Regions from separate parts of the Clostridium algidicarnis genome, predicted to be linked through region 2. Evidence: a T-box and tRNA genes for the amino acid it is inferred to sense, from the RefSeq annotation. Region 2 holds a T-box; the other holds one or more tRNA genes.
The links. The T-box of region 2 lies ahead of proS (proline--tRNA ligase). A T-box ahead of a tRNA ligase gene usually reads a tRNA of that ligase, here a tRNA-Pro.

Region 1 (7,827 bases), 530 kb from region 2:
TTCTTCTTTAGCCTTGTCTACTAACTTTTTTTGGTCTTGTTTTTTTATATTTACTTCTGATAATTGCTTTTCATTTTCTATCTTTAATTCATTTAAAGATTTAACTTCACTATCTAAAGCTTGTTTTTTATTATCAAGTTCTAATTTTGTGTCATTAAGCTCTTCTATGATTTTTTTATCTAAATCCATTAATTTGCCTATTGCCTTAACCTTTGAAAAAAGATCTGACATACCTTCAGCTTTAATAATAAGCTCTAGGTATCCTGGTGATCCACTTTTATAAATTGCTCTCATTCTTGTGTCAAAGATTTCTTGCTTTTCTTTAAGCTCTTGTGTTGCCTTATCGATGTCTTTCTTTATTGTTTGTATGTCTTTTTCTTTTTGATTCATAGTAGCTTTGTTTTCATTTAGCTTGTCTTGAAGCCCACCAATTTGTGAATCTAGCTCTTGAAGCTCAGCTTCTAATCCATTTAACTTATCTTCTGCCTTCTCAAATTCTTGTTGTTCTTGCTTTATTTCTGCTTTTTCTGCATCCGTAATCGGAGCTGCAAACGCTTGTACACCAGAAGTCATGATAATCCCCATGGTCATAAAGACTGCTATTAATTTTTTATTCACTATTCCACCCCACTAAAATTTTATTTATACAGGGGTAGTCCCCCATTAGTGTTTCACATCACTGTGACTATTATATACTAAATAAAAACTTCAAACAATAGCAAACTCACTTTTTTACAGACTGTACACAAAGGCTCCTGTCTTGCACCTATTATGATTATATGACTATCTCTTTTTGTAGTATTTATAACCCTTTCCATAAATCACAAGTAGACATATTTAATGTGTTCATTTTATAGAACCCCTGTTTTTCGTTGCAATATCCACCATCGCTTAAAACCTCTATATATCTAGGATTTAAAGCTCTCTTTTTTTGAAAATGTTTACAAGACGCACAAATCTTTTCGTCATAAAAAAATTTACTCATTTTCATAAGATTCCTCCCTTTTTGCTAATATCTACCAATAAACGGGGATAAAGCATTTATGAACTTTTAATGAACATTGTTACTTCATTGTAACTTTTATCTTTTTTATGCCCATTTTTCTTAAACTTACCAATATATCTTTCATTATTATGATGATTTATAATATTTAGATCTTTATTTATTCTATGCTTTATACTGCACTTTATGTGCTTTATTATAATTATTAGCCATTTCCCTTCTTTATATTCACTACTCATATTTAATTCCACCAATTATCTCTATATTGGACATGTCTTTTTTACTTTGGCTAGTCTTGAAATAAGACTTATCTTAATATAAAATATAGTAAGGTAATTCACAAGTTATATATAAATTAAGAGTACAATAAGGATAAACATAGATGAAAAGGAGATTATATAGATTGTATAATTTTATAGAAGTTAAACCTAATGACATTGATAACTTTAGCAAAGAACATTTGAAAGGTCACATATTCCAAACTTCCGGATGGGGTAAGGTAAAAAAAGATTGGATTCCTAAATATATAGCAGGATATGATTCTAATAATAATAATATGATTTTATCTTGTATGATGATTTTAAGGAAAATACCTAAAATGACTTATTACATAGGTTATATTCCTAGGGGCTTCGTGGCAGATTATAACAATAAAGATTTACTTATAGAATTCACAGAATATCTTCGTGAATTTTCAAAATCTAACAAAGTTGCTTTTATTACAATAGATCCTGACATACATTTAAAAGAGGATGAAAAGCTAATTTATAATAGTGAGAAGATTTCAGGATTTTTACAAAGCATTGGATATAATCATAAAGACTCTGTAAACTTTGAAGGAATTCAGCCTAACTTTGTATTTAGGTTAGACCTTCCTACTTCTGAAGACAAGGAAGCTGCAAAAAAGAAGGTGTTTAAAAACTTTTCTAGTAAAACTAGATATAATATAAGAGTTGCTGAAGAGCGTGGACTATCTTATGAAACTTATGATAAATCTAACATAACAGATGAAGTTCTTGAGGAATTTCATAAAATAATGGTGGTTACAGGGAAAAGAGATAACTTTATAACTAGAAATAAGGAATATTTTAAAGAAATGATAAATGACTTATTTCCTTTCTCTAGGTTATATATGATTAAGTATAGTTATGCAAAAGACCTTGAAAGGCTTACTGAGAAGCTTAAAAAACAGCAGGATGCAAATTCTAGAGCTGTTATAAAAATTGAAGAAATTAAAAAAGAGCTCTTAGGAGATATTACTGAAGATAAACTAGAAAAGCTTAATAAAAAGCTTCAAGATAATGAGAATAAACTAAAAGAGTCCGAAAGACAAATAGAAGGCTTTAAAAATAGAATGGAAGATATAAAGCCATATGAAGGCCAGGAGTTCTATATCTCTGGTGCTCTATACTTATATTATGGTGGCAAGGCCTGGTACCTTTACGGTGCCTCTGATGACGTTTTAAGAGATGCTATGCCAAACTTCCTTATGCAATACGCCATGATCAATGACAGTATAGACCTTGGCTGCTATTTATATGACTTTAGAGGAGTTTCTGGAGATTTAAACCCTGAAAACCCTTTGTATGGACTATATAAATTTAAAAAAGGCTTTAATGGAAAGTTTGTAGAGTTTATAGGTGAATTTGATTTGGTAATTAAAAAACCTATTTATAATGCCTTTAAATATGTATTCCCTAGATTTAAAGAAATAAGAAGTAAACTTCGAAATAAAAAGTAACCGTGAAATAATAAATAGACTATAACCTTAAATATCTATAAACAGAGCCTAATATAAGCTATGTTTATAGATATTTTTTTACCTTCATGGATTGCATTAAAGAAGCACCTAGCATAACTCCTATGAACATTACTAATGTAATTTTACCCTCAGATGTAAAATTATCAACTACAGCAACTATTAACCCTAGACTTCCTATAATAATATTATATTTTGCATTAAATCTTATATATCCTTCTTTATCCCTAATATTTTTTGTAGAACTTATCATCTTTTCTCGAAATTTCTTATTAGATAAAACAATTATTCCAAAGATTATAAAGAAGATACTGGTTACAAACATAACTACTGTTGTGGCTTTCATAAACATTCCTCATTTCTAATAATATACTAATACTATTTCCAAAATTGTTCTATAAGAAAACTCCATTTAAACTTAAGACTTATTTTATAATTATATCACACACCAATGTTATTAATATACATTGACTTATAAAAGACATTGTACTATAATAAGTTTTGTTAGCGGGGTGTAGCGCAGATGGGAGCGCGCGTGGTTTGGGACCATGAGGTCGCAGGTTCAATCCCTGTCACCCCGACCAAAAAAAGAGATATAGTTTTCTATATCTCTTTTTTTGATATTATTTTTTATAATACCATGTTTATATATGTTTTATTTTTAAATCTTATGGAAAGTTGTAATTATTATAAATTCCCTATTTTTCTTCGTGAATATTTATGAAAATGTTACATATAAAATTATGTCATATAATCGCAAGTATTGGTATAATATTCATATGTTAATGACAAACTCTTATAATAGGACCTATAGTAAGCTGTTACTATGGAAGGAGGATTTTTATGAATAAAAAGTACAATGATATATTTAAGCTCTTGGTTTCAAGTTATTATAATGATACCTTTGATACGCAGGTAGAAAGCCTACTTAAAGATGAGGCAACTAATAAAGAAACCTTGGGTAAAGTAATTTCCACCTTATGTGGCGTGGACATTGATTATGGTGATGACTTTATAATTAGTTTAAGAAAAGCAATTACTGCTTATCAATCAAAAAATAGAGTAGTAGAAAAATTAAAGGATTGTGATATGAGTTGTTCTAAAGATGGTAAAACTACCGTCTGTCAAAGTGTCTGTCCTTTTAATGCTATATTGGTGGACCCAATTAAAAAAACAACTTACATAGATATGGAAGCTTGCGCTGATTGTGGGCTTTGTGTTGAGGCCTGTGATAGTGGTAACCTTGTAGATAGGGTGGAATTTTTACCTGTACTAGACTTACTTAAATCTGATAAACCTGTAATCGCAGCTGTAGCTCCTGCAATTTCTGGTCAATTTGGTGCAGATGTTACCATGGATCAGTTAAGAGCTGCCTTTATAAAATTAGGATTTAAAGATATGGTAGAGGTAGCATTCTTTGCTGATATGCTAACCTTAAAAGAAGCCGTAGAATTTGATCACCTTGTAAAAACTAAGGAAGACCTTATGATTACTTCTTGTTGCTGTCCTATGTGGGTAGGCATGCTAAAAAGGGTTTATTCGGACCTTGTTAAATATGTGTCCCCTTCTGTGTCACCTATGATAGCTTCTGGCAGGGTTTTAAAAGCTTTAAACAAAGATTGCAAGGTTGTATTTGTAGGACCTTGTATAGCTAAAAAAGCTGAAGCTAAAGAAAAGGATCTTGCGGGAGACATCGATTATGTTTTAACCTTCCATGAGCTTCGTGATATATTTGAAGCCTTAGATATAAATCCTTCAACTCTTACTGGTGTTCCTTCTATGGAATATGCATCTAAGGGAGGAAGATTATATGCAAGAACTGGTGGAGTATCAAAGGCAGTATCCGATGCACTTGAAGATATGTATCCTGAAAAACATAAGTTATTAAATCCAATTCAAGCAAATGGCGTTAAGGAATGTAAGGTTGTGCTAGAACAAGTTAAAAACGGAACTCTTAAAGCTAACTTTATAGAAGGCATGGGCTGCGTTGGAGGTTGTGTTGGTGGTCCTAAAGCACTAATACCTAAGGAAGATGGTAAAAGGTTTGTAGATGACTTTGCTACAGCTTCCACCATAAAGGTAGCCACTCATAGCGAAATAATGGATGATATCCTTGGTAGAATAAATATAACCTCTAGAAAAGACTTCACAGATGAAAAGAAAATAGAAATCTTTGAAAGACATTTTTAACCTTTAATCTAGTAATATAAAAAGCTTACAGTTATAAATTAAACTGTAAGCTTTTTATTATCTCTTTTTATTGTTTTGCTAAAATATATCTGTTTTTGTTTCATCTTTAATTTCTTATTTTAATCCTATAAAGGTTGAATGCATTTCTCGTTCCTCTTCTTTTGGAAGGCTCATGTAATCTCCATAAGTTTTTGTAAGCAAAGAATTGAAATCCTTTGGTCCCCAAAACTTTTCACCTTCAAATTCCATAAGTGTTAGTGGGAAAATTTCCTCTTCACTAAACTCATTTGGCCATGTAAGATCTACTCCATAATAAAAATTAGGTGATTTTGATCTCTTGCTCCACTTTAGTGTAGAATACAATATTTTTCTAACTGTCCTATAAGGTATAAGTTTACCTATAAGTTGAAGAAAGGACCTTGTTATAGACTTTATATTTATACCATCTTCAAAGCTAATATCCATTTTCATATTAATTAAAAGCTTGGATAAACCTTTTTGGATTCCATGCTTTAATCTTGTATCTGGAACCCTATCTAGAGGAAATATGTCAATATATATACCATTATGGTAGGTTTTTTCTTCCTCACCCTTTTCTATAAGCACACTACTGTTATGTCTTATCTTCATAGGTATATTGTACAAATCATAATTTGGATCTGTATCTACTGTCTGTAAAAAAAGCTCCTTTGGTAGCTCATCTTTTGCTACTTCTTTAAATATTTCATAATCATTTCTAGGCATTGCTATATCCAAATCGTCATCCCAAGGTATGAATCCCTTATGCCTTACTGCACCTAAAAGTGTTCCATCTGTAATAAAATATGTTAGACCATACTTTTCAGATAGTTTGTGTACTTCTTTTAGTATATTTAGCATTATACCTTGAGCTTCCTTTAAGGAGCAAGCTGTAGCTATAGTGTTAATATTATTTTCTTTAACTCTACTGCATAAATGATCATCTACATCATCTAGGGCACTTAATTCATCTTTTATCGACATTATTTATCTTCTCTCCATTACAATTATAATTAATCTAGGTTTAACATTTATATTATATAAAACTAGATTATTTAAATATTATTTTTTCTTGAACATTGTTTTTTATAAACTCTATTATACTATATTCTCTAAATTCTATTATACTATATTTTTATAAATATTTTGAAGATTGTTCATATATATATCTATATTATAGTTTTCAAACAAATATTTATATGCGTTTTCCACCATTATATTTCTTTCATCTTTTAAGTAATACATTTTCGTCATTGCTTCATAAAGACTTTTTTCATCTCTTGTTTTTAGTATTATGCCATTATAATTATCCTTAATAAGATTTTTCACACCTGCAACCGGGGTTGAAATCACTGGTATTTTCATTGCCATAGCTTCTAATACAGCCATAGGTAGTCCTTCTAGCTTTGAGGGTAATATAAATGTATCAAACATATTAAGATAGCTATATACATCCTTTTGATATCCTTCAAATAATACCTTTTTCTCTAGTCCATAATCTTTGACCATTGCCTCTAATCTTTCTCTCTCAGGCCCATCTCCTACTATTACAAGCATACTTCCTTGTATCTTTTTAGATATCTCATTAAAACTATTTATCAAAAGGTCTACCCCTTTTATATCTAAAAGCCTTCCAAGAAAACCAAATACATAAGTATCATTTTTAATATTAAGCTTATGCCTCATTTCTTCCTTTGGAATTATGGATTTACCCTTAAGTTCATTAAAATTAAAAGAATTATTTAATACCTTAATCTTATCTTTTGAAATTTTTTTATTATATTTTAGGTAATGCTCTTTTACCATATCCGAACAGGCAATGGACATTTTGTAGCTCCCCCTATAAAATGCATCTATATACTTTAATGGGGACATACCTTCTAACCAAGGATAGGAACTATGCATATGTGATATCATCGGTATATTAAGGCCTTTAGACGCTATCCTAGCTGCTATGGATGCTTTAACGTCATGAGCATGCAAGATATCTATTGAACTTTCTTTTAAATAAGCTTTAAGTTTTTTTATTTCTCTAGGATTTAACGAACTAAGATCTGCCACATAAGTTTTAATTCCTGCGTTTTCGTATAAATCTTTAAGGTCTCCGCCTTTGCAAAGAGCAAAGGGCAAAAATCTTTCTTTATCTAAATTACTTTCAATATCTAAAACTACCTTTTCAGCACCACTTAATTTATCTGTAGTAACTACATGCATGACTTTTAACTTTTCCATAGCACACTCACCTTCTATTTAAATAAACTTTAAGATGCCTACATAATATAAGCACCTTAATTTATCTTACTCTTTAATTATTAGCTCTAAGTTATGCGGTATTCTTTCATTTTCAGGAGGTAACTCCATGTAATTTCCAAAAAGTTTAGTAAGATAAGCATCATAGTTATAAGGTGCATAAAATATGCCATCTTCAAATTGAATTTCTGTTAATGGAAATATATTTTTCTTTTCAATATAAAAGTTCCAATAGGCAACTTCCATTGAATACCCTATAATATCATTGTCTTCACCCTTAGATTTTTGTATGTATTTATCTCTTTTCTTATATATATAATCAAAAACCTTTTTCTTTTCCATGAATGTAAATGGGAATAATATAACCTTTGCAAAAAACTTTATAATATTTTTTATAAATATCTTTTTACTTTTAACCTTTTCGAAGGGCTCTTTTACTAAAATTAATGTTCTATAAATAGGATTAAACTTTTTCTTATACTTTAGATACTTATCTGTGTCAGTGTAATCATCCATTGGGAATATATCAATAAACAAACCATTATGATAATTTCCTATCTTATATTCCACAATTTCACTATTATTATCCCTAACCTTAGTCCATAGC
Region 2 (7,827 bases):
TTATCATCTTTAAAATCATACAGATAAAAATCTGTACCGGCATTACCAGAAATTAAATAACCTACTAAAAGTCTTTTATCCTCCTTATTCTTAACAGTTAAAGTTTTTAATGTTGATATAGAATTCCCCTCTAATGACCTTTCATATATCTTTACCCACTCACCACTGTTTTCTTTTAATACAAAAAAGCCTTTTTTAAAATTAGAATCATCTTTAAAAAGCACTATAAGCTCATTATTTAAATCTCCATCTACATCTATAGATAATATATTCTTTTTACCAGAAGTTTTACTTTCTTCTAGTAGCTTACCACCTTTAGGCATAAATTTTTGCACTAATATCCTTAATTTATCTATATCCACACTATCTATATCTTCAAAATCTTCATTTGCCGAAAGCTTTGGTGAGCTTATAAGTGAAGATGGCACATCATAAAAATCACAGCCTGAGAATATAAATGTTAATGATAGCACAACTAAAATTCTAAACAATCTTTTAGAATTACTTATCAAAAAATCACTTCCTATATTATAAATCTATTTATACAAACATAATACCATATTAATTTTAAAAATAGTTTATAAAAGTATTACATATTTTATCTTTATCTTTAGAGGATTTTGAAATTATATATCGAATTAAACATTATGTAACTTATATTTATTTCAAAGTTACACACGTATTTTGTTAACTTTATAAATGCTTTAAGGAGGATAAATATGATTTGTACTTTTATTTCTGTGCTCATTAATATCTTTTTAATTACTTTTATCGCTTATTTAATTTACGCGCTTAAAAATCTAAAATCCGCAAAAAAAAGTGAGCTTTATTTGAAAAGTATTTTAGAAATTTTAGATGAAGATATAACACTAGTTACTAGTAGTGAAAGCATTTATTATTATAATCATAAATCTATAAATAACTTTATTAGTACAAGAAATAATAACAATAACGATTCTGATAATTTATCTAAAGTTGTAAGTTTACAAGAATTTAAATCCCAATTAAGTAATGATGACCTAATAAATCTTGATAAAGTTATATGTGGCTCTCTTAATAGTTATAAATTTCAACAAAATATTAATTGCAATGGAAATATAAACAATTTTCAAGCTTATCATTTAAAAGATACAAATTGTACATTGCTTATATGTAATAACGTCACTTCCTTACATGATCTTCAAAATACAATCCATGAAATGGAACATGATTGTGAATTTAATTGTTCTAAAATAAAAGATATTATTGAAAAGGATAAATGTAAAACTGAATTTTTAGCTAATGTATCTCATGAGTTAAGAACTCCAATAAACATAATCTTTAGTGCTGTGCAGATGCTTGGATTAAAATCATCTTTGTCTAATGATACTGACTTATCTTTTGAGCGTTATAACAAGATGATAAAACAAAATTGTTATAGACTATTAAGGCTTATAGATAATCTAATAGATATAAGTAAAATAGATGCTGGTTTTTATACTATTTCTATTAAAGATTACGAAATAATAAAGATAGTTGAGGATATAACATTATCCGTTGCTAATTACATAGAAGATAAAAATATAGAACTTATATTTGATACAGAGTTAGAAGAAAAGGTGATAGCTTGCGATCCTGATAAAATAGAGAGGATAGTTTTAAATCTCCTTACAAACGCAGTTAAGTTTACCCCAGAAGGTGGCTCCATATTTGTAAACATATACGATAGGGGGGATTATATTGCCATTTCCGTAAAGGACACCGGTATAGGTATCCCTGAAGATAAAAAGGATATTATCTTTAAACGATTTTGTCATTCAGAAAAATCTTCTCACCTTAACTCCTCAGGAAGTGGGATAGGGTTGTCCTTAACAAAATCTCTAGTGGAAATGCATAAAGGCACCGTTCATGTATTAAGTTCTTATGGGCATGGTTCAGAATTTATAGTAAATCTTCCTTGTGCCCTGTCAAATAACTTAAATACTACACCAACCTTTGAAAGCTCTCAAACACAAAATATAGAGAAAATAAACATAGAATTTTCTGATATATATTCTTAAAATTAATTTAAGATTCTATTCATATAAATTAAAGGTTATTTTTAAATATAGATATTCTACCTATAAAATAAAAAGAAATGTCTCTTTATATAAAAATAAAAAGACATTTCTAAATATATACAAGTATACCTTCCCTTGATTTTATTGTTCTACATTATTAAGATTAAAAACTACAGCCTTTGGTCTAGACATAGCTTCTATAGAGTATCTAATTCCTTGAATACCCATACCTGAGGACTTAACTCCAAGGAATGGGAAGTGATCTGGACCTCTTTCAGGTTTATTGTTTATTTGTACTGTTCCAACTTCTAATTTACTAGCTATATAAAACGCCTTATCTATATCTTTTGTAAATACAGAGCTTTGTAGTCCATACATAGATTCATTTGCTATATTTATAGCTTCATCTATGGACTTAATTCTTATTATAGGAAGTATAGGTCCAAAAGGTTCTTCCCATGCAAGCCTCATATCTAATGTGATGTTATCATATAATGTTGGATATATTAAATTTCCTTCTCTCTTTCCTCCGACTAAAAGTTTAGCTCCTTTTTTATCTGCATCCTCCATAAGAGTCATAATAAAATCTGCTGACCTTTTATTTATAAGCGGTGTTATTATTACACCTTCTTCTCTTGGATCTCCTACCTTTAATTTGCTTATCTTATCTTTTAACCTTTCTACTAGCACATCTGCTACAGATTCCACAACTAACACCCTCTTAACAGCAGTACAACGCTGTCCTGAGTATGAGTAAGCTCCCGAGACTATATTATCTACCGTTATATCTAGGTCTGCGTCTTCAAGTACAATTGCTGCATCTTTGCCTCCTAATTCTAAAAGCAAAGGCTTCATTGTAGTTATACTTGATATATGTTGTCCAACCTCTGTACTTCCTGTAAAATTTATGAAATCAACTTCTTTATGCGTTACAGCGTAATCTCCAACTTCGCTACCTCTTCCTGTAATTGTATTTAATACCCCCTTAGGAAGTCCTGCCATGTTAAATACTTCTGCAAGGTATAATGCTGATATGGCACCTTGTGTTGGTGGTTTTAACACCACAGAATTTCCTGCCATAAGTGCAGGTGCTATCTTAGATACAGATAAGTTTACTGGATAATTAAATGGGGATATAGCTAGAACTACTCCTAGAGGTACTCTTGTAACAAGTGAAATCTTGTTTTTCTTTGTTCCAGGAAAGCTATCCCCTGGAATTGTTTCGCCTTCTAAGCTTTTAGCTGCATCTGCAGTAAATCTTATATAGTCTGCACTTCTTTGGATTTCAGCTATAGAACTTTTCCTATCCTTTGAAATTTCCATTGTAAGTATTTCTGCAAGTTCCTCTGCTTTTTCATATAAGATATCTGCTGCCCTATTTAATATATCTGATCTTCTGTTAACTGGAACCTCCTGCCACAGAAGCTGAGCCTCTTTCGAATTCATAATAGCTTTATCTATATCATCTTTATTCATTGACTGTATCTTACCCATAAGGTTATTATCTACAGGAGAAAAAATCTCGGTGTATTTACCTGACTTACTTTCCTCCCAATATCCATCATAAAGATTCTTGTATATTTTATTTTCATCTTTTAAATTTTTAAATATGTCTTTCGCCATATTATCATGTCCCCTTCATCTTTTGATTTAATCTGTATATTTTGCTTTTACACATATATCTTTTTGAAATTAGTTTTTCACTACTTCTAATAATTATTCAAGTTTAACCATATTATTTTTTATCCGATGGCTACCATCCGTAACACCCCTATCCTCTTCAAGGTGGGGGATTACGGCTGCTACGCCCCTGGATAAGTTCTTCTAAGACTTTGATGGAGAGATGTATTCCTTATAAGCAAACTCCACCTGTGTCTAAGAATCACTTGATAAAAATAGAAACCTCTATATAAATTTGACACAATTATATCCTAATAAATGTTTGATAAGCATTATTATATAGCATTTATTCTCACTATGCAACAAATGTTTATATTGACTTTTTTCAACTTATAACTTAATATTTTAATTAAATGATTATAACTTTTTAATTAAATATATGGCTATGAAAAGGATAAGTAAAAATATTCACTTCTTCACAGAAAAGAAACTTAAGATGAAAGGTTTCTAAGAACATATTTTGAACCAACCTTAGAGCTCTGTACCGAATCTTAGTAGGCTGCAGCGGAATTCTTCCGTTATAATAAAGAGAGAGTATACCTTTTAATGGTGTACTAATTAGGGTGGTAACGCCGACCATGGTCCCTTCATTATATGAATAGGATCTTTTTTTGTTGTTATAGATATATTTAGAGGTTAAAATTATACTCGATAAGCACTTAAATTTACTTTATTGAATTAACTTAAATATCTAATAAATCAATATTACTTATTAAATAAATTAACTATTGGAGGTAAATATATGAGTAAAAATAAAAAATTCGTAGAATCCATAACTCCTATGTCAGAAGACTTTGCTAAGTGGTATACAGACATAGTAAAAAAAGCTGAACTAACAGATTATTCAACCGTTAAAGGTTGCATGATAATAAGACCTTATGGTTATGCAATTTGGGAAAACATTCAAAAAGAACTTGATAGCAAGTTCAAAGCTACAGGTCACGAAAATGTATACATGCCACTATTTATACCTGAAAGTTTACTTGAAAAAGAAAAAGATCACGTTAAAGGGTTTGCTCCTGAAGTAGCTTGGGTTACCCATGGTGGTGAAGAAGAATTAACCGAAAGATTATGTGTACGCCCTACTTCAGAAACATTATTTTGTGAACACTACTCAAAGATAATTCAATCTTACAACGACTTACCAAAACTATATAACCAGTGGTGTTCTGTAGTTAGATGGGAAAAAACCACTCGCCCATTTTTAAGAACCACCGAGTTTTTATGGCAAGAAGGTCACACTGCCCATGCCACACAAGAAGATGCTGAAGAAGAGACTATAAAGATGTTAAATGTATATGCAGACTTTTGCGAAAATGTTCTTGCAATGCCTGTAATTAAAGGTCAAAAAACAGAAACAGAAAAATTTGCAGGAGCTACATCTACCTATACAATAGAAAGTTTAATGCACGATGGTAAAGCGCTTCAAAATGGAACTTCACATAACTTTGGAGATAACTTTGCGAAAGCTTTTAACATACAATATACAGATAAAAATGGTGTTCTTCAATATGTTCATCAAACCTCTTGGGGTGTTACTACAAGACTTATAGGCGCTATAATAATGGTTCATGGGGATGATAGTGGACTTGTACTACCTCCAAAGATAGCACCAATTCAAGTTGTTATAGTACCTATTGCTCAACATAAAGAAGGGGTCCTAGAGAAAGCTCGAGAATTAAAGGATAGAATTTCTAAGGTAGCTTCAGTAAAACTTGATGATTCAGATAAAATGGCAGGATGGAAGTTTAATGAATATGAGATGAAGGGAATTCCTGTTCGTTTAGAAGTTGGCCCAAAAGACATTGAAAATAACCAAGTAGTACTAGTAAGAAGAGATAATCGTGAAAAGCTAGTAGTATCAATAGATGAATTAGAAGTGAAACTAGAAGAATTATTAGAAGATATACAAAAGTCTCTTTTTGAAAAGGCAAAGGCTTTAAGAGATGAAAAGACTTATTCAGCTACAACTATGGATGAATTTAAAGAGATAGCTGATACTAAACCTGGATTTATAAAATCTATGTGGTGTGGAGAAACAGCTTGCGAAGAGAAAATTAAAGAAATAGCAGGAACATCTTCAAGATGTATGCCTTTTAATCAAGAACATTTATCTGATAAATGTGTATGTTGTGGCAAAGATGCCACTCATTTGGTATATTGGGGAAAAGCTTATTAATATTAAAATTTCATAACTTTAAAAGTTCGGCATATATCCTATTTAAGATATATACCGAGCTTTTATAATAATATGGTTAAGTTCTATATTAAAGCAATTTATCCGATGGCTACCATCCGTAACACCCCTCTCCTCTTCAAGGTGGGATATGACAGCTGCTACGCCCCTGGATAAGTTCTTCTAAGAATCACTTGATCTATGTTAGACTTGATCTATGTTAGACTTAATTTCATGTATAACATTTTTAATCATTTTTTCTTATAAAAAGTTTTTGAATATAACTAAAAATATTACTCCAGGAACACCAAAGAATCCTGTTATTAATGCTGTTACTGCATTAATACCCACTGTTACTCCAAAGTGTCCTCCAATAAAGTTAACTAATAGTAAAGTCAATGCTCCAAGTACACCATTGATGATTAATTTAAATAATATCTTTAAAGGCCAGGAAAATAACTTAACTATTATAAATAATAATATTAAAGCTACAATGAACGCAATTACACTTTCAATTACCATAATATCTCCTTAACTATTATAAGGAGCTCACCGCCTTTCTATTAAATTGCTCTTAATTATTTCTTATCATATTATATTATAACTAAAAATTAATATGATACCTGTAACTATATAATACCATATTTATAAAATAGCATAAACAGATTTCTAAACCTACCTTCGTATTTTACTAGCTATAAGTTTAAAAACCTGACTATATTAAATCTTATATTTTTTATTTAGATTCTTTAACTTCTACGGGTTTTCCTATTAAATATACAAGTGCTCCCAATATAATTACATCTACAGGTAAAACTATATAAACTGGAACATTTAACCCTACAGGGATATATCCAAATATAACTGCAAACATTGCTACAAATATAGCATACCATATCTGTGTCTTAGTATGATCTAAATGATCACACCCAGCCCCCATAGAGGACAGTATAGTTGTATCTGAAATTGGAGAACAGTGATCTCCAAATATTGCACCTGTAAGTACTGCTCCTATGCTCATAATAACAAACTTTGGATCTGATGACATTGAGCTTGCTAGTGGAATTGTAAGTGGCATTAATATCCCCATAGTTCCATATGCCGTTCCTGTTGCAAAGGATATTATTGATCCTAAAAGAAATATAAGAGCAGGTAATAAAAACTGTGGTATAGTATCCGATAATAATGATACTAAGTATTTTGCTGTACCAAGTTCTTTTATAACGCTACTCAATGACCAAGCTAATAATAAAATAACTCCAGTTATAATAAGTGATTTCATTCCGCCAACCCATATATCTATGGCCTCACCTATTTTAAATATCTTTTTAGAAATACCCATTATTATAGCTACTATAGATGCAAGTAAGGCTGCTTGAAATATAACTATAGATGCATCTGCATTTCCAAAGGCGCTTTGTATAGCTCTTATTGAAAGTGGTGATGAAGTTATAATAGATTGCGCTACCGCATCTTCCCCTGCCATTATCGTTACATATCCATTATAATAAAAACCTGCAAAGGCTCCTATAATGAGAGTTCCTATAGGAATTATAGCATTCCATATGCTAAGCTTTATACCTTCTTTTGGTTCCATCTCATCCGCATTTTCTACTAACATAGGATTTGCTGTATCACTCATAACCTTGCCTGTTGTCCTAGCTCTTCTTTCAGCCTTAAGCATAGGTCCAAATTCTCTTAAAAATATGGCAGTAAATAAGGTAAACAAAAGTATAAATATATTATAAAATCTATAAGGTATTGTAGATATAAACATTCCAAAAGCATCAACTTCTTGCCCTATTGCTAAATATCCATCTTTTATTAAACTTAGTTCATATCCAATCCAAGTGGATATAAGCGCAATCCCTGCAATGGGAGCTGCTGTGGCATCAATTATAAAGGCGAGTTTCTCCCTTGACACCTTCATAC

Region 1: it encodes a tRNA-Pro, which carries the amino acid that the T-box ahead of proS (proline--tRNA ligase) is inferred to sense. The anticodon was not compared.

Annotation. Positions count from the first base shown of each region.
Region 1 covers NZ_JNLN01000001.1:1,420,691-1,428,517, reverse strand. The annotation lists gene BV55_RS0107065 (C40 family peptidase) at 1-618, opposite strand, end outside; gene BV55_RS0107060 (hypothetical protein) at 803-991, opposite strand; gene BV55_RS0107055 (hypothetical protein) at 1,042-1,242, opposite strand; gene BV55_RS0107050 (peptidoglycan bridge formation glycyltransferase FemA/FemB family protein) at 1,407-2,744, shown strand; gene BV55_RS0107045 (hypothetical protein) at 2,809-3,108, opposite strand; tRNA gene BV55_RS0107040 (tRNA-Pro) at 3,271-3,346, shown strand; gene BV55_RS0107035 ([Fe-Fe] hydrogenase large subunit C-terminal domain-containing protein) at 3,606-4,952, shown strand; gene BV55_RS0107030 (LicD family protein) at 5,067-5,954, opposite strand; gene BV55_RS0107025 (glycosyltransferase) at 6,093-7,202, opposite strand; gene BV55_RS0107020 (LicD family protein) at 7,269-7,827, opposite strand, start outside.
Region 2 covers NZ_JNLN01000001.1:892,537-900,363, forward strand. The annotation lists gene BV55_RS0104460 (hypothetical protein) at 1-512, opposite strand, end outside; gene BV55_RS14800 (sensor histidine kinase) at 831-2,039, shown strand; gene BV55_RS0104470 (NADP-dependent glyceraldehyde-3-phosphate dehydrogenase) at 2,181-3,650, opposite strand; T-box leader at 4,096-4,309, shown strand; gene proS (proline--tRNA ligase) at 4,462-5,898, shown strand; gene BV55_RS0104480 (pro-sigmaK processing inhibitor BofA family protein) at 6,157-6,417, opposite strand; gene BV55_RS0104485 (Na+/H+ antiporter NhaC family protein) at 6,632-7,827, opposite strand, start outside.